DNA from 4 places in the Nocardioides conyzicola genome. Region 1 is predicted to be linked to each of the others. Evidence: predicted binding sites of a transcription regulator. Region 1 holds the regulator's gene; each other region holds the start of a gene.

The links. Region 1 encodes LexA, which represses DNA repair genes until DNA is damaged. Its sites were predicted from a motif close to TCGAACANNTGTTCGA; they were not measured.
Region 2: ABEA34_RS15285 (alpha-ketoglutarate-dependent dioxygenase AlkB) is a predicted target of LexA. The motif match lies at 3,431-3,446, and genes of this name have one in related genera.
Region 3: recA (recombinase RecA) is a predicted target of LexA. The motif match lies at 1,421-1,436, and genes of this name have one in related genera.
Region 4: ABEA34_RS21820 (HNH endonuclease signature motif containing protein) is a predicted target of LexA. The motif match lies at 3,241-3,256, and genes of this name have one in related genera.

What each region holds. Positions count from the first base shown of each region.
Region 1 covers NZ_BAABKM010000002.1:793,177-800,155, forward strand. The annotation lists gene ABEA34_RS06900 (LysM peptidoglycan-binding domain-containing protein) at 1-171, opposite strand, end outside; gene ABEA34_RS06905 (GntR family transcriptional regulator) at 405-794, shown strand; gene ABEA34_RS06910 (ABC transporter ATP-binding protein) at 791-1,699, shown strand; gene ABEA34_RS06915 (ABC transporter permease subunit) at 1,696-2,727, shown strand; gene lexA (transcriptional repressor LexA) at 2,797-3,513, shown strand; gene ABEA34_RS06925 (phosphatase PAP2 family protein) at 3,602-4,411, shown strand; gene ABEA34_RS06930 (alkaline phosphatase D family protein) at 4,415-6,100, shown strand; gene ABEA34_RS06935 (alkaline phosphatase family protein) at 6,097-6,979, shown strand, end outside.
Region 2 covers NZ_BAABKM010000002.1:2,515,429-2,522,407, reverse strand. The annotation lists gene ABEA34_RS15300 (ABC transporter permease) at 53-439, opposite strand; gene ABEA34_RS15295 (ABC transporter permease) at 574-2,613, opposite strand; gene ABEA34_RS15290 (ABC transporter ATP-binding protein) at 2,610-3,362, opposite strand; gene ABEA34_RS15285 (alpha-ketoglutarate-dependent dioxygenase AlkB) at 3,467-4,081, shown strand; gene gndA (NADP-dependent phosphogluconate dehydrogenase) at 4,140-5,576, shown strand; gene ABEA34_RS15275 (methyltransferase) at 5,614-6,243, shown strand; gene ABEA34_RS15270 (HNH endonuclease signature motif containing protein) at 6,300-6,979, opposite strand, start outside.
Region 3 covers NZ_BAABKM010000003.1:165,235-172,213, forward strand. The annotation lists gene ABEA34_RS18650 (regulatory protein RecX) at 1-189, opposite strand, end outside; gene recA (recombinase RecA) at 238-1,287, opposite strand; gene ABEA34_RS18660 (sensor histidine kinase) at 1,472-2,623, opposite strand; gene ABEA34_RS18665 (response regulator transcription factor) at 2,620-3,297, opposite strand; gene ABEA34_RS18670 (hypothetical protein) at 3,272-3,718, opposite strand; gene ABEA34_RS18675 (molybdopterin-dependent oxidoreductase) at 3,715-4,866, opposite strand; gene ABEA34_RS18680 (methyltransferase domain-containing protein) at 4,863-5,432, opposite strand; gene ABEA34_RS18685 (TIGR04282 family arsenosugar biosynthesis glycosyltransferase) at 5,429-6,085, opposite strand; gene ABEA34_RS18690 (glycosyltransferase family 2 protein) at 6,082-6,741, opposite strand; gene ABEA34_RS18695 (hypothetical protein) at 6,853-6,979, shown strand, end outside.
Region 4 covers NZ_BAABKM010000005.1:22,335-29,313, forward strand. The annotation lists gene ABEA34_RS21805 (DUF1800 domain-containing protein) at 1-466, shown strand, start outside; gene ABEA34_RS21810 (DUF1501 domain-containing protein) at 472-1,731, shown strand; gene ABEA34_RS21815 (NAD(P)H-dependent amine dehydrogenase family protein) at 1,791-2,840, shown strand; gene ABEA34_RS21820 (HNH endonuclease signature motif containing protein) at 3,329-4,585, shown strand; gene ABEA34_RS21825 (hypothetical protein) at 4,638-4,814, shown strand; gene ABEA34_RS21830 (NAD(P)H-dependent flavin oxidoreductase) at 4,811-5,917, opposite strand; gene ABEA34_RS21835 (acyl-CoA synthetase) at 5,936-6,979, opposite strand, start outside.

The DNA of each region.
Region 1 (6,979 bases):
GTCGCCGGTGGCCACGGAGCCCGAGGCGACCATGATGCCGACGGCGAGGACCGCCATCAGCGCCAGCACCACGACGACGGCGCGCCCGCGGCGGGTGAGCCGGACGCTGCCGCTCGGCCGGGCCTGGACCCGCTGGAAGGTGAGGGTCTGGTCGATCGTCATCGTGCTCATGTGGGGCTCCTGGGGAAGGTGGTCTTCTCGTTGACACCAGTTCTAGTGGCGACCACCGACAGTCGGTCCTGCTCCGTCTGGGCCACCGTCTCGATCAGGTGTTCGATCGAACGTGTGTACGACGTTAGAGCACCTGTTCGAACGACGCAAGCATTTCGGCCGAACAATTGTTCGATGGACTTGTCGGGCGACATCGATCTATTGTGCTAGTCACCTAGATGAATGGAGTCCTGATGATCGAGTTCTCGTTGGACACGCGGTCCGGCGTCTCGCCGTACCTCCAGGTCGTCCACCAGGTACGCCGGGCCCTGCGGCTCGGCCTGCTGAGCGAGGGCGACCAGCTGCCGACCGTCAAGGACGTCGTCGCGAGCCTGGCGATCAACCCCAACACGGTCCTCAAGGCCTACCGCGAGCTGGAGCGCGACGGCCTGGTCGCCGCCCGTCCGGGCGTGGGCACCTTCGTCACCCGGACCCTCGCCGACTCCTCGCTCGCCGCGCACGAGCCGCTGCGCCGCGACCTCGCCCGCTGGCTGGTCAAGGCGCGGATGGCCGGGCTCGACGAGGAGAGCATCGAGGCGCTCTTCGTGAGCACCTTTCGCTCCGTGAACGAGGACATCGCATGACCGCCGTGGTCGCCGCGCGAGGCCTGGGCAAGCAGTACCGCCGGCGGCTGGGACAGAAGAAGTGGGCGCTGCGGGACTGCTCGCTCGAGATCCCCGAGAGCCGGGTCACCGGGCTGGTCGGGCCCAACGGCGCCGGCAAGACCACGCTAATCGACCTCGTCGTCGGCCTGCTGGCCCCGACCGTCGGGTCGATCGAGGTGTGCGGCGGCGTCCCCGGCGCCGGCGCGGCCCAGCTGGCGAAGGTCGGCTTCGTCGCGCAGGACACCCCGACGTACGCCGGGCTCACCGTCGCCGAGCACCTGCGCCTGGGCGCCCGGCTCAACCCACGCTGGGACGACGCGATCGCCCGCGGCCGGATCGAGCGTCTCGGCCTCGACCCGGGCCAGAAGGCCGGTCGGTTGTCCGGCGGCCAGCGCGCCCAGCTCGCCCTGACCCTCGGCCTCGCCAAGCGCCCCGAGCTGCTCGTCCTCGACGAGCCGGTCGCGAGCCTCGACCCACTGGCGCGTCGGGAGTTCCTCTCGGCGCTGATGGAGGCGGTCGCCGAGCACGAGATCAGCGTGCTGCTGTCCTCCCACGTGATCTCCGACCTCGAGCGCGTCTGCGACCACGTGGCCGTCCTGGTCGACTCCCAGATCCGGGTCGCGGGCGACGTCGACGACGTGCTCGCGACCCACCACCGGCTCTCCGGCCCGCGCCGCGAGCCGGACACGCTGCCGGCCGACCTCCACGTCGTCTCGGCCAGCCACACCGACCGGCAGTCGACGTACGTCGTCCGCACGACCGCGCCGATCCTCGACCCGGCCTGGTCCGTCACGGCCCTGAGCCTCGAGGACCTCGCCCTCGCCTACATGGAGCGCGCTGCGGCCGCCGCCTCCCCCCGTCCCGAGCTCGAGGTGCTCCGATGATCTGGCTGACCTGGCGGCAGTTCCGCACCCAGCTCCTCATCGCCGTCGGACTGGCGGCGGCGGCCTGCGTGGTCCTCGCGGTCACCGGCCCGAGGCTCGCCGACCTCGCGAGTCGCGACGTCAGCATCTACGACCTGCTCACCAGCAACGACCGGCTGCTCTTCTACGGCGGCGTCCTCCTGCTAGCGGTCGCGCCACCGCTGATCGGGGTCTTCTGGGGTGCGCCGCTGGTGGCGCGGGAGCTCGAGACCGGCACCTTCCGGCTGGTCTGGAACCAGTCGGTCACGCGCAGCCGGTGGCTCGCGGTCAAGCTCGGCCTGTCCGTGCTGGCCACGGTGGTGGTCGTCGGAGCGCTGAGCCTCGCGATCACCTGGTGGGCACACCCGCTCGACGGGGTGACCGGCGCCCAGCACGGCAGCCTGCCGCTTCGGCTCACCCCGGTCTCGTTCGCGATGCGCGGCCTCGTGCCGGTGGGGTACGCCGTGTTCGCGCTGCTCCTCGGGACCCTGCTCGGCCTGGTGCTGCGGCGCTCGCTCCCGGCGATGGCGCTGACCCTGGCGGTCTACGTGTGCGTCCAGGTCGCGGTGCCGCTGTGGGTGCGCCCGCACCTCGTGCCGGCGACCACGTCGTACACGGTCATCTCCGAGTCCAACCTCGACGGCATCCTGTCGGACGGCTCGGGGACGTGGCGGATCAGCGTGCAGGCGAAGGGGCCGGGCGACTGGGTCCTGTCCAACCAGACGGTCGACGCCGACGGTGACGTCGCCGCCCTGCCCTCGGCGGTCACCGACTGCCTGCCGCAGCCCCCGAGCGAGCACGAGAGCGGCACCGCGCGCGTCGAGCCGGCGCCCGGGACCCTGGACACCTGCCTGGGCAAGCTCGCCGACGCGGGCTACCGGCAGCGCCTCGTCTACCAGCCCCGCACCCACTTCTGGCCGCTGCAGTACGCCGAGACCGGGCTCTACCTGGTCGCGTCCGCCGGCCTCGCCGCGCTCACGTTCTGGCAGATCCGGCGGCGGCGGACATGAGAGCGGGGCCGACACGCCCGTTCGAACAAATGTTTGAACAGAGCGCCCGTGATGGCTAGCGTGACCCCCATGGTCAAGAAGATGACGGTGCGCGAGCTGCCCGACGGGCCGCCCGACGCCACGGGGCTCACCCCCCGCCAGCAGCGCGTCCTCGCGACGATCAAGGACGCGATCGAGACGCGCGGCTACCCGCCGAGCATGCGCGAGATCGGCGAGGCCGTGGGGCTGACCAGCTCCTCGAGCGTCGCCCACCAGCTGAAGGTGCTCGAGGCGAAGGGCTTCCTCAAGCGCGACCCCAACCGGCCGCGGGCGCTCGAGGTGTTCCTGCCCGAGGTGATGGCGGCCCGGCGCTCGCTCGGCAGCGCCGACGAGTCGTCGTACGACGAGACCGGTCTGGGCGACCAGGTGCCGGCCGCGGCGTACGTCCCGCTGGTGGGTCGGATCGCGGCCGGCGGCCCGATCCTGGCCGAGGAGACCTACAACGAGGTCTTCCCGCTCCCCAAGCAGCTGGTCGGCGACGGCGAGCTCTTCCTGCTCGAGGTCTCCGGCGACTCGATGGTCGAGGCGGCCATCTGCGACGGCGACTACGTGGTCATCCGCAAGGAGCAGACCGCCGACAACGGCGAGATCGTCGCGGCGCTGATCGACGGCGAGGCCACGGTCAAGACACTGCAGCGCAAGGACGGAAAGGTGTGGCTGCTGCCACACAACGCCAACTACGATCCCATTGACGGGACCAACGCCACCATCCTCGGGAAGGTGACCGCGGTCCTGAGGCGGGTCTGATCACCCGGGAATGACCTGATCGGACCCTGGGTTGCTTTAGGGGGAGATCCCCGATGCCACGGGAGGGCCGATGAAAGACGCTGGTGCTGTGACCACGGCACCTGCTCTCGCCCGCCAACGGACGATGCCCGGCTGGGCGCGCGCCATCATGGAGCTGCTCCTGATCCTGGCGCTCTGGGTCTTCTACAGCCTGGCCCGGCTGCTGGCCGACACCAGCCTGCAGCCGGCGCTCAACCGCGCCAACGACCTGCTGCACATCGAGGACCTCCTGGGCATCAGCTGGGAGGGCCCGCTCAACCAGCTCTTCACCGACCACACGGTGCTCGGCCTGGCCGGCAGCTACTGGTACGCGACGCTGCACTACGTCGTCACCGCCGCCGTGCTGGTCTGGCTCTGGCGGCTCGGCGCCGACCGCTACGGTCCGGCCCGGCGGGCCCTGGTGATCGGCACGCTGCTCGGCCTCGCGGCCTACCTGATGATGCCGACGGCGCCGCCGCGCTTCCTCAGCGGGTACGTCGACGTGCTCAGCCTGCACGCGGCCGACGGCTGGTGGGGTGCCGATGCCTCGGCTCCCCGCGGTCTCGGCGGTCTGACAAACGAGCTGGCGGCGTTCCCGTCGCTGCATGCCGGGTGGTCGCTGTGGGTGGCGCTGGCGCTGCAGGTCTACGCGACCCGCAAGTGGGTCCGGGTCCTCGGCTGGGCGTACGCCCTCGGCACCGCGATCGTCATCGTGGGCACCGGCAACCACTGGGTGATCGACGCGCTGATGGGCTGGCTGGTGATCCTGGTGGGCTGGGCGGCCGCCCAGGCGATCGGCCGGATCTCGCTGCCGTCGCTCTGGCCTCGGAGAACATTGGATGAACGACCATCACGCGAGGAGTCAACGGTCGTTGATTGAGGCATGACTGAGGACATGCCACCGTCGCTCCCCCTCGCCGACGCCCAGCTGCGCCGGCGCGCCGTCCTCGCCACCGGCACCGCGGGTGCCGCGGCACTCACCGTCGCCGGCCTCCCGTCCGGGCCGGCCGCCGCAGCCGGCCACCGGCCTTTCCGCCACGGGATCGCCTCCGGTGACCCGCTCCCCCACGCCGTCCTCATCTGGACCCGGGTGACGCCGACCGCGGCCAGCACCCCCGGCTCCGGCAAGGGCCCGCGCGTCAAGGTCGCGTGGGAGGTGTCGACCGACCGCCGCTTCCGGCACGTCGTACGTCGTGGCACGTTCAGCACCGGGCCGAGCCGCGACCACACGGTCAAGGTCGACGTGACGGGGCTGAAGCCGGCGACCTGGTACCACTACCGCTTCCTGCTCGACGGCCACACCAGCCGGGTCGGGCGGACCCGGACGGCGCCCGCGGTCTCGGCCTCGCCCAAACACCTGCGCTTCGGGATCGTCTCGTGCGCCAACCTCCAGGCGGGCTGGTTCAGCGCCTACCGCGGGCTCGCGGACCGCGACGACCTGCACGCGGTCATCCACCTCGGCGACTACTTCTACGAGTACGGCCCGGGGCAGTACGGCTACGGCAACGACGACCGCGACATCCGCAAGCACGTGCCGTCGCACGAGGTCCTCTCGCTCGCCGACTACCGGCAGCGGCACGCGCAGTACAAGCAGGACGGCGACCTCCAGGACCTGCACGCGAAGTACCCGTGGATCATCACCTGGGACGACCACGAGGTCGCCAACGACCAGTGGAAGGCCGGCGCCGAGAACCACACCACCGGCGAGGGCTCCTTCGTACGACGCCGGGCCCGCGCACACCGCGCGTACGACGAGTGGATGCCGGTCCGGATGAACGGCACCGCGGCCCTGCGCGACGGCGACCGGCTCTTCCGGCGGTTCCGCTTCGGCCGGCTCGCCGAGCTGAGCATGCTCGACCTGCGCACCTACCGCGACGAGCAGCTCAAGGTCCCGGACGGCCACGTGAGCGACCCGGACCGCACCATCACCGGTCGGCAGCAGATGGACTGGCTCAAGAAGGGCCTCCGCCGCGGCGGCGGGCAGTGGAAGGTCGTCGGCAACCCGGTGATGATCGCGCCGGTCGACTTCGGTGCCCTGCCCGACGGCCTGGTCGACCCGGTCGACGACGTGACCGGGCTGCTGCCGCGTGACGGCGTCGCCTACAACGTCGACCAGTGGGACGGCTACACCGACGACCGCCGCGAGGTCTTCGCCCACATCCGCGACCACCAGGTCACCGACGCGCTCTTCATCACCGGCGACATCCACTCGGGCTGGGCGGCCGAGCTCCCGTACGACGCGTCGACGTACCCCCTCGGTGACTCCGCCGGCGTCGAGTTCGTGTGCTCGTCGGTGACCTCCAACAACCTCAAGGACATCACCGGCACACCGCCGCGGACCACGAGCGTCGCGGTGGAGGAGCTGATCAAGGCCAACAACCGGCACATCCAGTACGTCGACTTCGACAGCCACGGCTTCTCGGTGCTCGACCTGACGGCGACTCGGGCGCAGATGGACTGGTACGTCATCGGCGACCGGGCCGATCGGGACACCCCGATCACCTGGTCGACGTCGTACGCCACGAAGACCGGCACGGGCCGCATCGAGAAGGTGGCGAAGCCGCTGTGAACCTGGAGCGCCGTACCTTCCTCCAGGCCGGCGCCGCCGGCCTCGTGTTCTCCAGTCTGCCCGGCGCCGCGGCGTACGCCGCCCGTCCGCGCAAGCGCGCCTACGTGCTGGTCATCGACGGCTGCCGACCCGACGAGCTCGACAGCGGGCTGACCCCGCGGCTGGCCGCGCTGCGCGGCAGCGGGCTGCGCTTCCCGCGGGCCGCGTCGATGCCCGTGATGGAGACCATCCCCAACCACGTGATGATGATGACCGGGCTGCGCCCCGACCGGACGGGCGTGCCGGCCAACTCGATCTACGACCGTCGCGCCAAGGTCGTGCGCGACCTGGACCGGGCCAGCGACATCCGCTGCGACACGATCATCGAGCGGCTCAACCGTCGCGGCGCCACGACCGGCACCGTGCTGTCGAAGGAGTACCTCTACGGCGTCTTCGGCGGTCGCGCCACGCACCGGTGGGAGCCGCGGCCGACGCTGCCGATCACCGAGCACGCGCCCGACGTCTTCACGATGGAGGCGGCGCTGACGATGCTCGAGGACTTCGACCCGAACCTGATGTTCGTCAACCTCGGCGACATCGACCGGTTCGGGCACGCCGACATCACCGGGCCGCTCGGGCTGAAGGCCACCCGGCGGGCCGCGCTGGCCGACACCGACGCGCAGGTCGGCCGCTTCATCGACGCGCTGCACGACCAGGGCAAGTGGAGCCACTCGATCGTGATCGTGCTCGCCGACCACTCGATGGACTGGTCGACGCCCGACCACGTGATCAGCCTGACCGCGCCGCTCGCCGCGGACCCGCTCCTCGCCGGCAAGGTCCAGATCGCCGACAACGGCGGCGCCGACCTCCTCTACTGGACCGGTCCGGCGTCGCAGCGCG
Region 2 (6,979 bases), 1.7 Mb from region 1:
GCGCCCGCGTCCGGCGTTCGGCAGGAACCGTGGGTACGCCGGTTTTACGGCCTCAGTCCGTCGCAATTGCGCGGAGCACGTCGAGCCGCGCCGCGCGGCGCGCCGGGAAGACTGCGGCCAGCACGCCGATGATCACCGAGAGCACCAGGAAGACCACGAGCTGGCCCACCGGGACGCTGATCACCTCGAGGCCCTGGTCGCGTACGGCGTACATCAGCGCGACACCGAACCCGAGCCCCAGCACCACACCCAGCAGGGCACCGAGGACGGCGATCACCACCGACTCCAGCGTGATCATCAGCCGCAGCTGGGACCGGCTCAGACCGATGGCGCGGAGCAGGCCCACCTCGCGGGTCCGCTCGATCACGGACAGCGCCAGGGTGTTGACGATGCCGAGGACCGCGATCACCAGCGCGAGACCGAGCAGCGCGAAGATCATCAGCACGAACTGGTCGATCGGCTCGCGCTGCTCCTGCGCGAACGCCGCCTGGTCCTTGACCGTCACCACGGGCAGCTCGGCCACGACCGCGTCGAGGCGGTCCTGGATGCCCGGCGAGTCGTCGGTGAAGAGGATCAGCACGTTGTCGCTCTGCGGGAAGCCGGCCTCCACGAAGTCGTCGAGGCTGAGCAGGACCGGGGCCGCGACGACCGGGTTGTCCTCGAAGACGCCGCTGACGGAGTAGGTGCGCTTGCCGGCCGGCATGTCCAGGCCGAGCTCGTCGCCGGCCGAGAGGTCGTGGTCGTCGGCCCAGGTGCGCTGGAGCAGCACCCTGCCCGCGGCCAGGCCGCCCCCGTCGTCGAGGTCGAGCTCGAGCGCGTCGACGTCCCCGGGTCCACGGCGGCCACGAACTGGTTGTCGCCGTCGCGCTCGGCGCTGCCGAAGCGCTCGCGCACGACCTGGTCCACGCCGTCGACCTCGGTCATCTGGTCGCCGATCACGGGCGAGAAGCCGGAGCCGATCACGTTGCTCACCACGAAGTCGCCGACGAAGTTCTCCGACACCGACTTGTCGACGCTCGCCTTCGCGGAGTCGCCGACGATCGCCATCGTGCACGCCAGCGCGAGCCCGATCATCAGCGCGGACGCGGTGGCCGTCGTACGCCGCGGGTTGCGCAGCGAGTTCTGCCCGGCGAGGTTGCCGACGCTGCCGAAGACCCGCGCGTACGCCGTACGCGCCAGGGCGAGGAAGGGCTTGCTGATCACCGGGCTCATCGCGGCGACGCCGAGGAGGATGCCGAGCACCCCGCCGCCGACCTGCCAGCCGCTGTGCGGGAGATCGACGAAGAGACCGAGCATGAGGACGACGAGGCCGAGGACGGTGAGGGCGAGCCCCCACACGAAGCGCCGCCGCAACGACGACTCCGGGAGGGCGATGTCGTCCCGCATCGCCTGGACCGGCGCGATCCGCCCGGTCCTCCGGGCGGGCAGCCAGGCGGCGGCCATCGTGACGAGGATGCCGACGGCGTACGACGCGATGAACGTGCGTGGTGCGAAGATCAGCGGCTGGCCGGAGAGGTCGAGCCCGAAGTTGGCGAAGAGCGCCCGGATGCCCATCGCCAGCAGGACTCCGAGACCCAGGCCGATGGTCGCGCCGAGGACGCCGAGGACGAACGCCTCGAGCTGCACCGACCACATCACCTGCCGCTTGGAGGCGCCGAGCGCGCGCAGCAGCGCGAGCTCCCGGCTGCGCTGGGCGACCAGGATGGAGAACGTGTTGACGATGAGGAAGGCCCCGACGACCAGCGAGATGCCGGCGAAGATCAGCAGGAAGGTCGTCAGGAACGAGATCGCGTCGACCAGGTCGGACGCCGACTCGTCGGCGGCGTCGTCCCCGGTGACGGCCTCGACGCCGTCGGCGAGCCGTGGCTCGACGTCGTCGCGGAGCCGCTCCTGCGACACCCCGTCCTCGGCGGTCACCCAGATGTCGGTGTACGCGTCCTCACCGCCGAGGAAGAGCGCCTGGGCGGTCGGCGTGTCGAAGGCGGCGTACGTCGCGCCGTTGAGCGAGCCGCCGCTGGGGAAGCCGGCGATGCCGACCAGCTCCGGCTCGATCCGGGTCGACGCGACCGGCTGACCGTCCGCCGGGATGGCTGTCGCCGTCGACGGGATGATGTCGACCTTGTCGCCGACGACGTACCCGGCCCGCTCGGCGGTGCGCTCGTCGAGGACGACCTCGTCGGCCCCGTGCGGCTCGTGGCCCTGGACGATCGTGAGCCCCTGCAGCCCGTGCCCGGCCGGGGCGTCGGACCAGTTGCCGCCGATCGCCGGCGGGCCGAAGCCGCTGACCACCTTGCCGCTCTTGCTCACGACGAAGACCCCGAAGGCGCTGACGTTGCCGTCGACCCGCGCCGCGCCGGGCACGTCCTTCAGCTGCTCGACCAGGCTCCCCGGCAGGGTCACCGTCGAGGGCGCGCCGTCCGCCGTCGTACCGCCCTCGGGACGCACCACCACGTCGCCGACCGTCGAGGCGAAGAGCGCGGTGAAGCTGCGGCTCAGGGTGTCGGAGAAGATCAGCGAGCCCGCGACGAAGGCCACCCCGAGCACGATGGCGAACGTGCTCATCAGCAGGCGCACCTTGCGCCCGAGCAGGCTCTTCAGGGCCGCCTTGATCACGGCGCGTCGGCCATCCGGTTCATGACCTCGAGGACCTGCTCGCGCGTCGGGTCGCGGAGCTCGTCGACGACGCGGCCGTCGGCGAGGAAGACCACCCGGTCGGTGTACGCCGCGGCCACGGGGTCGTGGGTCACCATCACGACCGTCTGCCCGTGCTCGTCGACGCTGCGGCGCAGCAGCTCCAGCACCTCGGCGCCGGAGCGCGAGTCGAGGTTGCCGGTCGGCTCGTCGGCGAAGACGATCCGGGGCCGGCTGGCCAGCGCCCGCGCCACCGCCACGCGCTGCTGCTGGCCGCCCGAGAGCTCGTTGGGCTTGTGCTTGAGGCGGTCACCGAGGCCGACGGTCGCGATCACGGAGTCGTACCACTCCCGGTCGGGCTTCCGGCCGGCGATCGACATCGGCAGGGTGATGTTCTCCTCGGCGGTCAACGTCGGCACCAGGTTGAACGACTGGAAGACGAAGCCGATCTCGTCGCGGCGCAGCCGGGTCAGGCCCTTGTCCTTGAGCGTGGTCAGGTCCTGCTCGCCGATGAAGACCGAGCCGCTGTCGGCGCTGTCGAGCGCCGCGCAGCAGTGCATCAGCGTCGACTTGCCGGAGCCGCTCGGACCCATGACCGCGGTGAACTCGCCGGCGGCGATGTCCAGGGTCACGTCGTCGAGGGCGGTCACCATCGCCTGGCCGGAGCCGTAGGTCTTGGTGAGGTTGCGGACGCGCGCGGCCGGCGCCGAAGTGGGGGGTGCCTCGGTCATGCGCCTACCCTCCCGTGTCCCCGGGGGCGGCGCCACCGGAATGACCCTGACCCGACCCCGAATCGATGTCGAACATCTGTTCGACTGCAGCGTATGCTCGAGCCATGGACTTCCAGGGTTCGCTGTTCGGGGCGCCGGCCGTCGAGGCGCCGACCTTCGACCGGGTCGAGCGCCGGGAGCTGACGCGCGGCGCGTGGGTCGACGTCTGCCCGGCCTGGCTGCCCGAGGCCGACGACGTGTTCGCGGCCATGGTGCGCGACGTGCCCTGGCGGGCGGAGCGTCGGCAGATGTACGACCGCGAGGTCGCCGTACCCCGGCTCCTGTGCATGTACGGCGTCGGCGAGGCGCTCCCCCACGCCGCGCTCGGCCGGGCTCGCGGCGCGCTGTCGGCGCACTACCGGCCCGAGCTCGGCGAGCCGTTCGTGACCGCCGGCTGCTGCTACTACCGCGACGGGCGCGACAGCGTCGCGTGGCACGGTGACACCATCGGCCGCGGCAAGACCCACGACACGATGGTCGCGATCGTCTCGCTCGGCGACCCGCGCCGGCTCGCGCTCCGACCCCGGCTCGGCGGAGCGTCGATCTCCCTCGAGATGGGCCACGGCGACCTGCTCGTCATGGGCGGCTCCTGCCAGCGGACGTGGGAGCACGCCGTGCCCAAGGTGGCGCACGCCGGCCCACGGGTCTCGGTGCAGTTCCGCCCGCTCAACGTCTTCTGACGGCGTTCTCAGTCACTCGACTGATGTGCGGTTTGGGTCGCCGAGGTTGGGTGGACACATGGACGCACGAGCGACGATCGGACTGACCGGACTCGCGGTGATGGGGCGCAACCTGGCCCGCAACATCGCCCGGCACGGGCACACCATTGCGGTGCACAACCGCACGACGGCGAAGATGACGGCCCTGCTGGACGAGTTCGGCGACGAGGGTGACTTCGTCGGGTCCGAGTCCCTGGAGGACTTCGTCGCCAGCATCCAGCAGCCCCGCGCGATCGTGATCATGGTCAAGGCCGGCGAGCCGACCGATGCGGTGATCGACGCGCTGGTGCCGCTGCTCGACGAGGGCGACATCGTCGTCGACGGCGGCAACGCCCACTTCACCGACACCCTGCGCCGTGAGCAGGCGCTGAAGGAGAAGGGGCTCCACTTCGTGGGCATGGGGGTCTCGGGCGGCGAGGAGGGCGCCCTCAACGGCCCGTCGATCATGGTCGGCGGCTCCGACGACGCGTACGAGAAGCTCGGCCCGATCCTCGAGTCCATCGCGGCCGAGGTCGACGGCACCCCGTGCTGCGCGCACGTCGGACCGGACGCTGCCGGGCACTTCGTGAAGATGGTCCACAACGGCATCGAGTACGCCGACATGCAGCTCATCGCCGAGTCCTACGACCTGCTCCGTTCGGTGGCCGGGCTCGAACCGGCCGAGATCGCGCAGGTCTTCCGCGAGTGGAACGACGGCGACCTGGAGTCGTTCCTGATCGAGACCACCGCTGTCGTGCTCGACCACACGGACGCCATCACGGGCAAGCCGTTCGTCGACGTCGTCAAGGACGTCGCGGAGCAGAAGGGCACCGGCCGCTGGACGGTGCAGAACGCGCTCGACCTCGGCGTTCCGGTCACCGGCATCGCGGAGGCCACCTTCGCCCGCAGCCTCTCCGGCCACACCGAGCAGCGGGCGGCCGCCCGCAAGGTCTTCGACACCGAGCCCGAGGGCGCTCCCCTCGACGACCGCGACGCGTTCGTCGACGACGTGCGCGCGGCCCTCTACGCGTCCAAGGTGGTCGCCTACGCCCAGGGCTTCGACCAGATCGCGGCCGGCAGCGACGAGCACGGGTGGGGCGTCGACCCGGGCGCGATGGCGACGATCTGGCGCGGCGGCTGCATCATCCGCGCGCAGTTCCTGGACCGGATCAAGGAGGCGTACGCCGACGAGCCGGACCTCACGACGCTGCTGACCACGCCGTACTTCGCGAACGCGGTCACCGAGGGCGCCGACGCGTGGCGCCGCGTCGTCGCGACCGCGGTCGGCGCCGGCGTACCGACCCCGGCCTTCTCGTCGTCGCTCGCCTACTTCGACGGCCTGCGCCGCGAGCACCTGCCGGCCGCCCTGATCCAGGCGCTGCGGGACAACTTCGGCGCCCACACGTACGCCCGGGTCGACCGCGACGGCACCTTCCACACGGCATGGGCGGGTGACCTCTCCGAGGTCGAGTCCTGAGCGCTTGTCCGACGGTGCCGCTGGGTACCTCCGGCGCATGACGACCACGACGACCGAGCCGGAGGAGATGGACTTCGGCGGGCTCCGCATCGCGTACGACGCGCGCGTCCTCGAGCCCCGCCCCTGGACCGCCGCCCAGTCCGCGTGGGCGGCCGAGATCCTGGCGACCGCCCCCGGCGGCGACGTGCTCGAGCTCTGCTCGGGCGCCGGCCACATTGGCCTGCTCGCCGTCGCCGCCACCGACCGCCGGCTGGTGTGCGTCGACCTCAACCCGGTCGCGTGCGACTACACCCGCCGCAACGCCGGCACCGCCGGTATGGCGGACCGGGTCGAGGTGCGCGAGGGAGCGATCGACGAGATGGTGCGCGACAGCGAGCGGTACGCCGTCGTGATCGCCGACCCGCCGTGGGTGCGCCACACCGAGACCAGCCGCTTCCCGGAGGACCCCGTCCTCGCGATCGACGGTGGCGACGACGGCATGGACATCGCCTGGGACTGCATCGACACCGCCCGCCTGCACCTCAGCCCGGGCGGCTCGCTGGTCCTCCAGCTCGGCACCCTGGAGCAGGTGGACGCCGTGCGCGAGCGGCTGCGGCCCGACGAGCTCAGCGTCACCGAGGTACGGCAGCACGAGCGCGGCGTCCTGGTGCGGATCGACCGGAGCTAGCGACCGGCGGACCCGCGGCATGGCGATGACCCCGCCGGCGTGCCGGCGGGGTGTGGTCAGCGGGTATGTCGGGTGTGGGTGGTGTCCCAGGCGTAGGAGTACCCGTACGGGGTGGTCCAGGTGAACGTCGTGGGACCGGTGCGGATCACGGTCCAGCCGCCGTGGGTCTTGTACCGGTGGTGACCCCGACAGAGGGGCGCGAGGTTGACGGACTCGGTGTTGGTGCCGTCGAAGTTCTCGAGGTGGTCGAGGTCGGCGGGCCTGGCTGGTCGGGTGCAGTGGGGGTAGACGCAGGTGGCGTTGGTCAGCACCGCTTGTTCGCGCATGGTGTCGGTGGGCCGGTAGCCGTCGGTGTGTAGGTGCTCGTCGAGGTCGATGACCGGACGGACGACCACCTTCGTGTTGATGCCGGCGCACCAGCCCTTCACCTGCTCCACGGACACCGCGGACCGAGTGTTCTCGACACCGGCGACTCCCGCGTCGGAGAGGTGCACGTAGATCACGAGCTCCCGCTTCCGCTGGGGGCGCGGTTCGTCCTGGGTCCCGAGGTCGAGGGTGAGCTCGCGGCGGGCCAAGGCCCCGGCGGCCATGGACCGGCGGACGTTGAGCGATTCGGTGGAGCCGAGGGCGGCGAGCTCTTTGGCGCCGGCGGCGATGGCGTCGTTGAAGTCGATCGCATCTGCCAGGTCGAGTTCCCCGTCGACGTGGACGGTGCCGTTGAAGGACACCTGGTCCA
Region 3 (6,979 bases), on a different contig from region 1:
GTCGGCGAGCTCCTTGCGGGTGCGCGCCTGGCCCGTCAGCTGGTCGAGCAGGATCTTGCGGGCCACCGCCTCCGCGTCGGCCTCCGGGACCTGGGCTGCCTCGTCCTCGGGTGGTGGTGCGGTCGGGGCGGCGCGCCGTGTCCACGCGTCCACCCCGACCGAGACGTCACCGAGCCAGTCGGGCGGCACAGAGGTCCCCGCTGATCGAGCCTGTCGAGATTCGTGAAGGGTCATCGACTAGAAGGAGTCGACGCCGATCGGCTCGTCGGAGAGCGGAGCCTCCTGGTCGACCTGGGGGCCGACGCCGAGCTTCTCGAGGATCTTCTTCTCCAGCTCGTTGGCCAGGTCGGGGTTGTCCTTGAGGAAGTTGCGGGAGTTCTCCTTGCCCTGACCGAGCTGGTCGCCCTCGTAGGTGTACCAGGCGCCGGCCTTGCGGACGAGCCCCGACTCGACACCGACGTCGATCAGGCCGCCCTCGCGGCTGATCCCCTTGCCGTACATGATGTCGAACTCGGCCTGCTTGAACGGCGGGGCCACCTTGTTCTTCACGACCTTGACGCGGGTCCGGTTGCCGACCATGTCGGTGCCGTCCTTGAGCGTCTCGATGCGCCGCACGTCGAGCCGGACCGAGGCGTAGAACTTCAGCGCCTTGCCACCGGTGGTGGTCTCGGGCGAGCCGAACATGACGCCGATCTTCTCGCGCAGCTGGTTGATGAAGATCATCGTGGTGCCGGAGTTGCTGAGGGCACCGGTCATCTTGCGCAGCGCCTGGCTCATCAGACGGGCCTGGAGACCGACGTGGCTGTCGCCCATCTCCCCCTCGATCTCGGCCCGGGGCACCAGCGCGGCCACCGAGTCGATGACGACCAGGTCGAGCGCGCCGGAGCGGATCAGCATGTCCGCGATCTCCAGCGCCTGCTCACCGGAGTCGGGCTGCGAGACCAGCAGCGCGTCGGTGTCGACGCCCAGGGCCTTCGCGTAGTCGGGGTCGAGCGCGTGCTCCGCGTCGATGAAGGCCACGATGCCGCCGGCACGCTGGGCGTTGGCCACGGCGTGCAGGGCGACGGTGGTCTTGCCGGAGGACTCCGGCCCGTAGATCTCGATCACCCGTCCGCGCGGGAACCCACCGAGGCCCAACGCGATGTCGAGAGCGATCGAGCCGCTGGGGATGATGGCGAGCGGGGCCCGCACCTCGTCGCCGAGACGCATGACCGAGCCCTTGCCGAACTGCTTCTCGATGTTGGCGAGCGCGGCGTCCAGGGCCTTCTCGCGGTCTGCACCAGCCATGTGCTGATCCTTCTCTCTCGTCGGGTGTCAGGTACGTCGGCGACGCTAGAGCGAGCCACCGACAGCGCCTGATCAGCGCTGACACCATCTGTGGAGAACCTCGTCCGCGTCGTACCTGTGCACACAACCTAGCCCGAACACCTGTTCGACCGCAGCACCTGGGTGCGGCGTGTCGCGACGTCGCTCAGACCGGGACCGAGGCGGGCAGCCGGACCAGGAAGCGGCAGCCGGCGGGCGCCGGCTCCCCCACGTTCTCCACGTGCACGACGCCCTGGTGCGCCTCGACGATGCCCTTGACGATCGCCAGCCCGAGCCCCGCTCCCCGCGCCTCGCGCGAGCCGAGCGCGGGCTCCGGCGTGCGCGCCGTCTCGCCGCGCCAGGCCAGGTCGAAGACCCGGCCCATGTCCTCCTCCGACAACCCGCCGCACTCGTCGCTCACGCTCAGCTCGACCCCGTCGGGGAGCGCCCGGCCGCGGATCTCGACGACGCCGTCGGCCGGGGTGTGCCGGATCGCGTTCATGACCAGGTTGGTCATCACGCGGGCCATCCCGGCCGCGTCGGCCGTCAGCACGATGCCGTCCTCGACGCTCCCCCCGAGCCGCACGTTGCGGGCCCGGGCGACCGGGTCGGCGCCGGCGATGGCCTCGCTGACCAGGTCGCGGAGCATCACCGGCTCGGGCGTGAGCCGGAGGACGCCCGCGTGGATCCGGGAGAGCTCGAACAGGTCGTCGACCATCCGCACCATCCGGTCGACCTCGGCGCGGATCTGGCGGTGGTAGCGATCGGGGTCCACCGCGATGCCGTCCTCCAGCGCCTCGGTCATCGCCCGCATGCCGGCCAGCGGTGTGCGCAGGTCGTGCGACACCCACGAGATCAGCTCACGTCGCGACTCCTCCAGCCGGGCCTCGCGCAGCCGGGACTCCTCGAGGCGCTCGCTGGTGCGCGCCAGCTCCTCGGAGAGCGCCTGGAACTCGCTGGGACCGCGGCTCGCGGCGACGTACGTGCCGTGGGCGTCCAGCAGCCGGGCGTCGCGCTGCAGCGCCTCCGACCAGCGGGAGATCGCCAGGCCAACCGCGAACGCGACGACGAGGGACACCGCTCCGGCCGCGCCCGCGACGAGCGCGACCACGCCCCAGTCGTGCGTCGAGATGAACATCATCCGGGCGGCGGCGACGACGCCGGCCAGCACCGAGCCGATCGCGACCACGACGACGAGGCCGAGCTGCCAGCGGATGGACAGGTGCCGCAGCAGCCACGCCGCCACCAGCCCGACCACGCCGACGCCGACCGCACAGACGGCGGCCACCGCCACGATCTGCACCTGGTCACTCGTCATGACGCTGCCTCCCACCGATAGCCCACACCCCACACCGTCTGCAGCCGCTCCGGCCGGGTCGGGTCGCGCTCGACCTTCTCCCGGAGTCGGCGCACGTGCACCGTCACCGTCGAGTGGTCGCCGATCGACCAGCCCCAGACGTGCTGCAGCAGGTCCTCGCGCGAGTACGCCGTACCGGGGTGCGCGAGCAGGAAGCGCAGCAGGTCGAACTCCCGGACGGTCAGCGCCAGGACCTCGCCGTCCCGGGTGGCGACGTGCGCGCCCTCGTCGACGACGAGGTCGCCGTCCACCAGGCGCTGGGGCGCCGGTGCGGAGCCGGTACGCCGGAGCACGGAGTCGACGCGCAGCACCAGCTCACGCGGGCTGAACGGCTTGCTCACGTAGTCGTCCGCACCGGTCTCGAGACCCATCACCCGGTCGGTCTCCTCGCCCAGCGCGGTCAGCATGATGACGGGCACGTCGCTGGTCGACCGGAGCTGACGACAGACCTCCAGGCCGTCGATGCCCGGGAGCATCAGGTCGAGCACGACCAGGTCGGCCGGCGCGTCACGCATCGTCCGCAGCGCGGTCTCCCCGTCGGCCGCCTCGACCACGTCGTGCTGGTGGGCGCGCAGGTAGGAGACGACGACCTCACGGACGGTGTGGTCGTCATCGACCACGAGGACGCGGGCCACCGGTACCTCCATCGTCGTGGGCTCCCCGCGAGCGTAGGACCGACGCGACGACGACCGCCACCAGGGTGAGCGCGGCGAGCACCAGCCATGCCGTCACGTAGCTGCGGTCGAGCAGCGTCGCGTTGTCGGGGCGGGCCCCGAAGCGCCCGAGCACGGGTACGGCGAGCAGCGTCACCGAGCCCAGCACGACGAAGCCGACGACCGCGGGCGCCCGGGCCGCGCGCGGGAGGCGGGGCAGCACCACCGCCCCGACCACGAGGGTCGCGATCGCGAGCACCCCGTCGTGGATGACGACGCCGGCCGCGAGCCAGACCGCCGCGTTGGTCAGCTGGTCCAGGTCCTGGCGGGTGAGCAGGAACCAGGCGCCGAACCCACCGAGGACGACGCCGACCGCGCCGATCGCGACCTGCAGGGCCCTCATGCCGACACCTCGAGCCGCGCGACCCACTTGGTCTGCAGGACGCCGGGCCGGTTGGGGGCGATCAGCCGGGCGGGGTAGCCGTGGTCGAGGGCGAGCGGCTCCCCCTCGAGCGCCAGCGCGAGCAGGGTGCGGTCGTCGTCGGCGAAGTTGCCCTGCAGCACGGTCCGCTTGTAGGGGCCGGACTCCTGCAGCGAGACGACGTGCACCTCGCTGCCGCTCGGCGCCCCGACGAGGTCGAGCAGGGTGCGCACGCGGACGCCGGTCCAGGTGCCGCTCGCGCTCCAGCCCTCGACGCACGCGATCGGCAGGGTCTCGCTGGTCTGGTCCATCGCGAGCAGCTCCTCGCGGGTCATCGAGACCTCCTGGTCGCCGTACGCCACGGTGAAGCGGTACGCCGCACTGGTGGCGGCGGGCGCGACCTTGGCGGCCGCCGCCGACTTGTTGATCGGGATGCCCGCGGGGCCGTCACCCGAGCGGACGCCGAAGACCGACACCCTGCGCAGCAGCGGGACCGTGCTGCCGGCGGTGACGAGCACGGCGACGCCCGCGGCCAGCCAGGTGGTCCGCAGCAGCGTGCGCCGCGAGATCGGTCCGGGCTCGGTCGCCGTCGGCCGGTCGTACGTCGTGTCCTCGACGTCGGACGTCAGCGCGCCGCGGATGATCGGGAGCTTCACCGCGATGTGCACCACCAGCGCGCCGATGGTGATCCAGGCGATCGCGTAGTGGGTGGACCGGAAGGAGAAGCTCCAGGGGTACCACTGCGCCGAGTTCGCGAGCCCGGACGCGAGCTGGAAGACCGCTCCGGCGACGAGGACCGCGATCGAGCCGCGCTCCAGCACCTCGAGCACCAGCCTGCGCACGTCGCGCGGCGGGCGGATGAACAGCCGCGGGTAGACCGTCCAGAGCTTCACGAGCAGCAGCGGCACCGACGCCGTACCGGTGATCACGTGCAGGCCCTGGGTGACCCGGTAGCCCCACGACGGGCTGGTCGGGAAGGGGATCGGCTGGGAGACGTTCTGGGCGTAGTGGCTGATCAGGCCGGTCGCGAAGCAGATCGTGAAGCAGATGCCGAGCCACGTGCCGACCCGGGCGGTCACCGCTGCGCTGCGGAGCCGGGAGCGGAAGGCCGACTCCGTCGGGATGTTCACGCTGCTTCCTCGAGCACGGCGAACCATCTCTCCCCGGCCTGGACCTGCTCGACGACGGCGAGCCCGGCCTGCGCGGCGATCCCGGCGATGTCCTCGATCCCCACGACCGACCAGCGGACGACGAGGTGCTCGACGCCGCACTCCAAGGTAGCCCAGTCGTTCGTGGGCGGCGTCCCGGGCGCGGCCACCTCGGCGACGACGCGGCCGCGGGGGTCGAGGACCTCACGCAGCCGCTGGAGCAGCGCGACCGGGTCGCCGCCGATGCCGACGTTGCCGTCGGCGAGCAGCGCGGTCTCCCATCGACCCTCACCGGGGATGGAGTCGAACACGTCGCGGTGCAGCGCCGCTCCCCCGCGGCGGCGCGTGCGCCCGACGGCCCCGTTGACGACGTCGATGCCGAGCACGACCGCGCCCTGCTCGGCGAGCGCGGCGGTGAGCCGGCCCGGTCCGCACCCGACGTCGAGCGTCGGGCCGGCGCACAACGACAGCAGGGTCCGGTCGATCTCGTCGGCCGGCCGGTCCCACTGGTCCAGGTGGAGACGCGTGATCGGGAGGTCCATGCTCATCGGCGCACCTCGCGCCAGGCACGGGCGAACTCACCCTCGCGGGCCTGCGCGGCCACGGCGTCCGCGTCGGCGACCGTGTCGACGTCGCGCAGCGTGTCGGCGACCGCGACGTCCAGACCCTCGCCGACCAACGCGCGGCGCGTGTCGTCGTACGTCGTCGGCGTGGACATCGGCACGTCGTGCAGCGACCGGGCAGCGGTCGGGCGGCGCAGCGCGAGCACCCACCAGCCGCCGTCCTCGGCCGGACCGAGCACCGCGTCGTGCTCCTCGGTGGCCGCGCCGACCGCGGTCAGCATCGCCGGGGTGAGCTGGGGGGTGTCCATGCCGACCTGGACGACCGGACCGCCGGGCGGGACGTCGACGTGGGCGTTGGCCAGCCGTTGCGCGAAGGTGCTGCCCCGCTGGCGGGCGACGGACCAGCCGTCCGTCGCCCGGATCAGCTCGTCCCCGCGGACCGCATCGGCGAAGTCGCCCGACAGCGACAGCAGGCAGGCGTCGGGGCCGAAGGCCTCGCGACAGGCGGCCAACGTGTCGAGCAGCGCCGCCGCGGCGACGTCGGCGGCGGCGGCCATCCCGATCTCGGCGCCGAGGCGGGTCTTCACCCGGCCGGCGACGGGCGCCTTCGCGACCACGAGCACTCGTGCGTCCGTCATCTCAGAACCCTCCAGAAGTCGCGGGCCGCGCGCGCCGTACCGCGCACCGATCCGGAGACCTTGGAACGGGTGCCGACCGCGCGCGGTCGGTAGGAGACGTCGCGCTCGGCGAACCGCCAGCCCGCGAGCGTCGCCTTCTGCAGCAGCTCCACGGGATAGCCGAACCGCCGGTCACGGACGTCCAGTGCCAGGAGTTCGTCGCGGCGGCAGATCCGGATGGGTGCGATGTCGTGCGCGTCCATCCCGATCCGGCGCCGGAGCCACCACACGATCAGGCCGTTGCCGAGGCGGGCGTGCCACGGCCACACGCCGCGCGAGACCGGGCGACGGCGGCCGACGGCCAGGTCGGCGCGGCCGGCGCGGACGTCCTCGAGCATGGGCAGCAGCTCGGCGGGGTCGAACGAGTCGTCGCCGTCCATGAACGCGACGTACTCGCTGGTCGCGGCGAGCAGCCCGGCGTGCACGGCGGCGCCGTACCCGGGACTCGACTCGGTGACGACGGTGGCCCCCAGGCCGCGGGCGACGTCGGCGGTGCCGTCGACGGACCCGTTGTCCGCGACGATCACGGCGAACTCGGGGGGCACGGCCGGCAGGAGCGCCCGGAGTGCGGCCGCCTCGTCCCGGCACGGGAGGATGAGGTCGCAGGCGGGTTCCATGTCCTGAAGGTTGACAGGACGAGGGCCCGGCAAACGGTCGGAGAACTTACGAAGCCGTGACGGCGTCGCTGCCAGGCTCATGCCGGGTCGCCGCCTGGCTACTGTCAGACCATGCCGACGACCCGAGCGCGTGCGCCCTGGGTCGGCCTGGTCGTCGCACTGGCGCTGGTGGCGGTCGCGTTCGCGGTGCCACCGCTCTTCGACTGGGAGGTCTGGCCGCGCGCGCCGCGCAGCATCG
Region 4 (6,979 bases), on a different contig from region 1:
CCTCGGGGTCCGGGTCAGCCGCCCGCCCGCCGGCAAGCACGGTGAGGCGTACGCCGCCAACCAGCTGCTGTGGCAGGTGTCCGGGATGGGCATCACGCCCTTCGCCTGGCCCCGGCCCGACGGGCAGCCGATCGACAACCGCTCCTGGGCGTCCCCTGCCCGGCTGATCGCGTCCATGGGCGTGCACCGGAGCCTCGCCGGCGGCTGGTGGCCGTCCGACGGAGCGCACTACCGCAAGCCCGCTGCCTGGCTGCCGAGGCGCAACGTCCGGTTCGACGCACTCGTCGACTCCATGTCCCAGCGCATCCTGCACCGCCGGTCGACTCCACGACTGCTCAAGGCGTGCTGCGAGGCCACGGGGTGCAAGCCCCACGAGCGGATCACCGACGACCATCCGCTGGTGCAGTGGGGCATGCACCAGCTGCTCAGCGTCTTCCTCGACTCCCCCACCCATCTGACCCGGTGATGACGATGACCTCGCAGTCCACCCGCCCCTCCCCCGAGCCCTGCTGTGCGGAGTTCGCCGCCGTCTCCCGCCGCGGCCTCTTCTCGGGCGCTGTCGCGCTCGCAGGCGCCACGACCTTCGTCGGCTCGGCGGCCGTCACCACGTCCGCGTCCGCCGGCTCACCGGCGCCTGCGGTGCTCGTGGTCGTGTCGCTGCGCGGCGCCGCCGACGGCCTGTCGCTCGTCGTGCCGCACGCCGACCCGGCCTACCACCGGGCCCGGCCCAGCATCGCCGTACCGACCGACCGCCTGCTCGCGCGGGACGCGACGTTCGGGCTGCACCCGGAGCTCGCGCCACTGCTGCCGATGTGGACCGCGGGGACCCTGGCGGCCGTCCACGCGACCGGTCTCCCGGCGCCCAACCGGTCCCACTTCGCCGCGATGGAGGCGGTCGAGGACGCCGACCCGGGCTCGGCGGCGCGGAGCGGGTGGCTCAACCGCCTGATCGGGACCACGTCGGGCAGCTCGCCGCTGCAGGGGTTCAACCTGGCCGGCGGCGTGACCCCGACCTCGCTCTACGGACCTGCCCCGACCATGTCGGCCGGCTCGGTCGACGACGTCCAGCTGCCCGGCGAGGACGACGGAGACCACGGCCGACGTCGGCGGTCGTTGCGGACCCTGTGGGACCACGACCGCTCGGCGCTGGCGCGCGGGATGCGGTCGACGTACGCGGCCGTCGACGAGTTCGGCCCCGCCAAGGCCGCCGCCGACCACAGCTCGAGCTACCCCAAGACCGACCTGGGTGGCGCGCTGGCCGAGGTCGCTCGCGCCATCCGCGGCAACGTGGGGATCGAGGTGGTCACCGTCGACCACGGCGACTGGGACATGCACTCCGGCATGGGGTCCGCCGAGCGCGGCTGGATGGTCGACAACGCGCGCGAGCTCGCCGGCGCCATCGCCGCGTTCTTCGGCGACCTCGGCGACCAGGCGGACAAGGTGACGCTGGTGACGATCAGCGAGTTCGGTCGCCGGGTCGTCGAGAACGCCAGCCAGGGTCTCGACCACGGCTACGGCAACGTGATGTTCGTGGCGGGCGCCGGGGTGAAGGGCGGGCGCTACTACGGCACCTGGCCCGGGCTCGGCACCGGGGACGACGCCGACGTGCTGGTGACGACGGACTACCGCAGCGTGCTCGCCGAGATCGTCGCGAAGCGGTTCGGGGCCTCGACGGCCAAGGTCTTCCCGCGCTTCTCCCCCGAGTCCGTCGGCGTGATGACGTCGCTCTGAGGCTCGTCGTGCCCTCCCACCCGTAGACAAGAACACGTTCTAGTTGCGACAGTGACGCCGTGCGCGTCATCCAGTGGGCCACCGGCAGCGTCGGCAAGGCCGCCATCGAAGGCATCCTGCTCCACCCCGACCTCGAGCTGGTGGGCTGTTGGGTCCACTCCGACAGCAAGAACGGGGTCGACGTCGGCGAGATCCTCGGGATCGAGCCGATCGGCGTGGCGGCGACCAGCAGCATGGACGAGATCCTGGCGATGGACGCCGACTGCGTCCTCTACTCGCCGCTGATCCCCAACCGCGACGAGGTCGCCGCGATCCTGCGCTCCGGCAAGAACGTCGTGACGCCGGTGGGCTGGTTCTACCCGACCGAGCGCGACGGCGCGAAGCTCGCCGCCGCCTGCACCGAGGCCGGCACCAGCCTGCACGGCACCGGCATCAACCCCGGCGGCATCACCGAGCTGCACCCGCTGATGTTCTCCGCCTTGTCCTCGGCGGTGACGTTCGTCAGGGGCGAGGAGTTCTCCGACATCCGCACGTACAACGCGCCCGACGTCGTACGCCACATCATGATGTTCGGCGGCCAGCCCGACGAGGCGATGGGCGGCCCGATGCTCGGTCTGCTCTCGGGTGGCTTCATCCAGTCGATCCAGATGTGCCTCGACGCGCTCGGCTTCTCCGACGACGCCGAGATCCGGACCTCCCAGGAGGTCGCGGTCGCGACGGCGCCGATCGACACCCCGATCGGCGTGATCGAGCCCGGCCTGGTGGCCGGCCAGCGGTTCGTCTGGGAGGCCTTCGTCGGCGAGACCTGCGTCGTCCGCATCGCCGTCAACTGGCTGATGGGCGAGGAGAACCTCTCACCGGCGTGGGACTTCGGGCCCGAGGGCGAGCGCTTCGAGGTCGAGGTCCAGGGCGACCCCAACACCTTCGTCACCATCAAGGGCTGGCAGCCCGAGACGGTCGCCGAGGGCCTGGTGCGCAACCCCGGCGTGGTCGCCACCGCGATGCACTGCGTGAACTCGATCCCGTACGTCGTCGCCGCGCCCCCGGGCATCCAGACCTACCTGGACCTGCCGCTCATCGCCGGGCGAGCACACCCCGATCTGAGCTGACCGAGCTCAACGCGTCGTCGACGTGCGCGACCTGCACCAGCAGGCACAACGCCGACCCCGCCACCACGACCAACGTGGCTACCGCATGCAGCAATGACTTCATCCTGCATCACCCCCCAGTGACCTCTGCTCACCAGAGTGCCACCGCGCCCGGCCGAATCCAGGTCAGTAGCGCAGCCTTGCGGGAACGCAGCAGCGTTCTTGCACGCACCTAGCGGAACGCCGAGTCTCGGTGGTCGAGGAGGACCGCCAGGCCCGTCTCGAGACCACGTCCGACTGTCCGTTGGCTGCGGGTTCGCGCGGGTCGGTCGCCGTTAGGCAGCTACGCCGGGTACGGCGGGCGGTGGGTTGCGGTCGCCGCCCGGCTTTCCGGTCGCCGAGTCCACGCCACGATGACCCGCCAAAGAATTTTTCGAGAGTGTCCACATCCCGGTCAAACAAGGGGTTCTGAGCACCTCAATGTCGGTGGCGAGTGCTTGGCTAGACCCATGAGCGAAGGCCAGAACACCACCGGAACCGGGGAGTCGTACGACTCCCCGGACCAGGTGCTGGCCGCGCTCCACGCCAACCACCAGGTCCTCGCAACTGCCGAGGTCGACCGGCTCCACCTTGCCGTTGCGTGGGCGGTGATGAACCCCGCCGACACGATCGATGACGCCGCGACCGTGGACGGCACTCAGGGCGAGCTCGCGGTCGCCGGACCTGGTGCGCCGTTGGTGGCGGAGTTCTGCGTCGGTGACCTCGCGTTGGCGTTGGGGATGTCGACCGACGCCGGCCGGACCTACCTCGGTGACGCGGTCGAGATCCGCTACCGGCTCCCGAAGATCTGGGCCGCGGTCACCGCGGGTCGGGTGCAGGTGTGGAAGGCGAGGAAGATCGCGCAGGCCACCAAGCCCTTGTGCCGGGACGGTGCGCGTCACGTCGATGCCCACCTCGCCCATCACCTCCGCCGGTGCTCGTTCGCGCAGATCGACCGGGCCGTCGAGGATGCCATCCGCCGGTTCGACCCCGACCTCGCGGAGAAGCGGCGCCGGGAGGCCGCCGACGAGCGGTGCCTGGATGTCGACCTGGACCAGGTGTCGTTCAACGGCACCGTGCACGTCGACGGGGAGCTCGACCTGGCCGATGCGATCGACTTCAACGACGCGATCGCCGCCGGCGCCAAGGAGCTCGCCGACCTCGGCTCCACCGAGTCCCTCAACGTGCGTCGGTCCATGGCCGCCGGCGCGCTCGCCCGCCGCGAGCTCACCCTCGACCTCACCACGGAAGCGCGGCCGGCCCCGCGGAAGCGAGAGCTCGTCATCTACGTCCACCTGTCCGACGCCGGTGTCGCCGGTGTCGAGAACACCCGGTCCGCCGTGTCGGTCGACCAGGTCAAGGGCTGGTGCGCCGGCACCAACACGAAGGTGGTCGTCCGTCCGGTCATCGACCTCAACGAGCACCTGTCGACGGACGCCTACCGGCCCACCGAGACGATGCGCGAGCAGGCGGTGCTGACCAACGCCACCTGCGTGTTCCCGCACTGCACGAGACCAGCACGGCCCGCCGACCTCGACCATCTCGAGAACTTCGACGGCACCAACACCGAGTCCGTCAACCTCGCACCCCTGTGTCGGGGTCACCACCGCTACAAGACCCACGGCGGCTGGACCGTCCGACGGACCGGACCGACCACGTTCACCTGGACCACCCCGTACGGGTACTCCTACGCCTGGGACACCACCCACACCCGACATACCCACTGACCACACCCCGCCGGCACCGCCGGCGGGGCCTTTGTCGTGCGAGAGTCTCCTCATGGCATTCGCGGGCCTCGTCGTGCTGCTGGTCGTCGTGCTCGCCGGCCTGGTTGCCTTCGCCGCCCTGACAGCGCTCGGCGAGCGGCGCAGAGGTGGCAGCCCCGCGGTCGCATTGGTCGCGGGCGTGTTCTTCCCGTTGACCTGGATGGCCTGGTACGTGCGGGACGCGCGCTAGCGGATCGTGTTGAGCCGCTCGACGGTCGCCTCGAACTCGGCGACGAGGTCGGCCATCACGTCGGCGACGGGTCGGACCTCGTTCATCCGGCCGACGATCTGCCCGATCGGCATCGAGATCACGTCGGGGTTGTTGGAGGCGCTGATCCGGTTGTGGGCCTCGGCGACGAGCAGGTTCTGGAGCGGCATCGGGAGCGGCGCGGGTGCGCCCTCCTCCGCCCAGGCCTCGGTCCACTTCGTCTTCAGCAGGCGCGCGGGCTTGCCGGTGTAGACGCGGGTGCGGACCGTGTCGGAGGACGTCGCCCGGGTGAAGGCGGTCTCCCAGGCCTCGGAGTTGGCGGCGCCCATGAGCTGGTACTCCGTCGTCCCGAGCCAGATGGAGCCCATCCAGGCGCCCTGGGCACCGAGGGCGAGCGAGGCGGCGATCTGGCGGCCGGAGCCGATGCCGCCGGCGCCGAGCACGGGCACGTCGGGCCCGATGGCGTCGACGATGTCGGGCTGGAGCACCATGCTGGCGACCTCGCCGGTGTGGCCGCCGGCCTCGTAGCCCTGGGCCACGATGATGTCGACGCCGTTGCGGACGTGCGAGAGCGCGTGCTTGGCGGCGCCGGCGAGGGCGGCGACCTTGATGCCGTGCTCGTGGCACTTCTCGATGACGTCGACGGGCGGCGAGCCGAGCGCGTTGGCGATCAGCACCGGCCGGTGCTTGAGCGCGACGTCGAGGTGCGAGCGCGCGACGGAGTGCAGCCAGCCCAGGACGCCCTCGCGGCCCTCACCCTCCGGGAGCGGGGGTACGCCGAGCTTGAGCAGCGTCTCGTCGACGAACTTCTTGTGCTCCTCCGGGATCATCGCGCCCAGGTCGAGCGACGTGCCCTCGGTCGGGATCTTCATCGGCATCACGATGTCGACGCCGTACGGCTTGCCGTCGGTGTTGTCGTCGAGCCAGGTCAGGACCCGCTCGAGCTCCTCGGTGTCGTTGAACCGGACGCAGCCGAGGACACCGAGGCCACCGGCGCGCGACACGGCCGCGGCGACGTGCTCGGACGGGGTGAACGCGAAGATCGGGTACTCGATCCCGAACTCGTCGCACAGAGGGGTACGCATGTCTCTACTTTCCCGAGGTCAGACGGAGGTGGGGTCGACGGTCGCAGCCTTCGCCGCGAAGCCCGCGAGCGCGAGCTCCTTGGCGGCGGGGTACTGCGCCTTGCCGGCGGCGTTGCGCGGCACCTCGTCCACGAGGGTCAGCGTGCGCGGCAGCTTGTAGCCGGAGAGGTGCGCACGCAGGTAGGTGCGCAGCTCCTCGAGCTCGAGGGTCGCGCCCTCGCGCAGCTCGACGACCGCGGCGACCGCCTGGCCGTACTTCTCGTCGGGCACGCCGACGACGAGGACGTCGTACACGGCCGGGTGTCCCTTGATGGCCATCTCGACCTCTTCGGGGTAGACCTTCTCGCCGCCGGTGTTGACGCAGTTGGACCCGCGACCGAGCAGCGTGACGCGACGCCCCTCCTCGATCCGGGCGAAGTCGCCGGGCACCGAGTACCGCTCGCCGTTGATCTCGAGGAACGTCGCCGCCGACTTCACGGGGTCCTTGTAGTAGCCGACCGGCACCGAGCCGCCGCGGCCGAGGCGACCGACCTTGCCCACGTCGGTGTCGGGGTCGAGGAACTCGTTGTTCTCGTCGAGCACCACCCCGCTCGACGCGAGACCGACGACCGGGCCGTCCGTGCTGATGTTGTTGGCGTCGGCCATGCCCATGCCCTGGAAGCCGGTCTCGGTCGCGCCGACGGAGTCGGTGAAGATCGAGTTCGGGAAGGCCGCCATCCAGCGCGCCTTGACCTGCGGGCTGAAGATCGCGGCGCTGCTCGAGATCGCGACCAGGTTGGAGGCGTCGTACGGCGTGCCGGTCGCGGCCTTGGCCTCGTAGGCCTCGATCAGCGGGCGGGCCATCGCGTCGCCGGTCATGAAGATCAGCTGGATCTTGTCGGCCTCGATGATCTCCCAGGTGCGCACCGGGTCGAACTTCGGCTCGACGACCGTCAGGTGGCCGGCGAAGAGGTGCATCAGCAGGCCGGACTGAGCGCCGCCGTGCATCAGCGGGCTGAGCGGGAAGGTCGCCATCCGCGGGGCGGTCGCCTGGCTGGACTGGGAGAACTCCTCCAGCTCCTC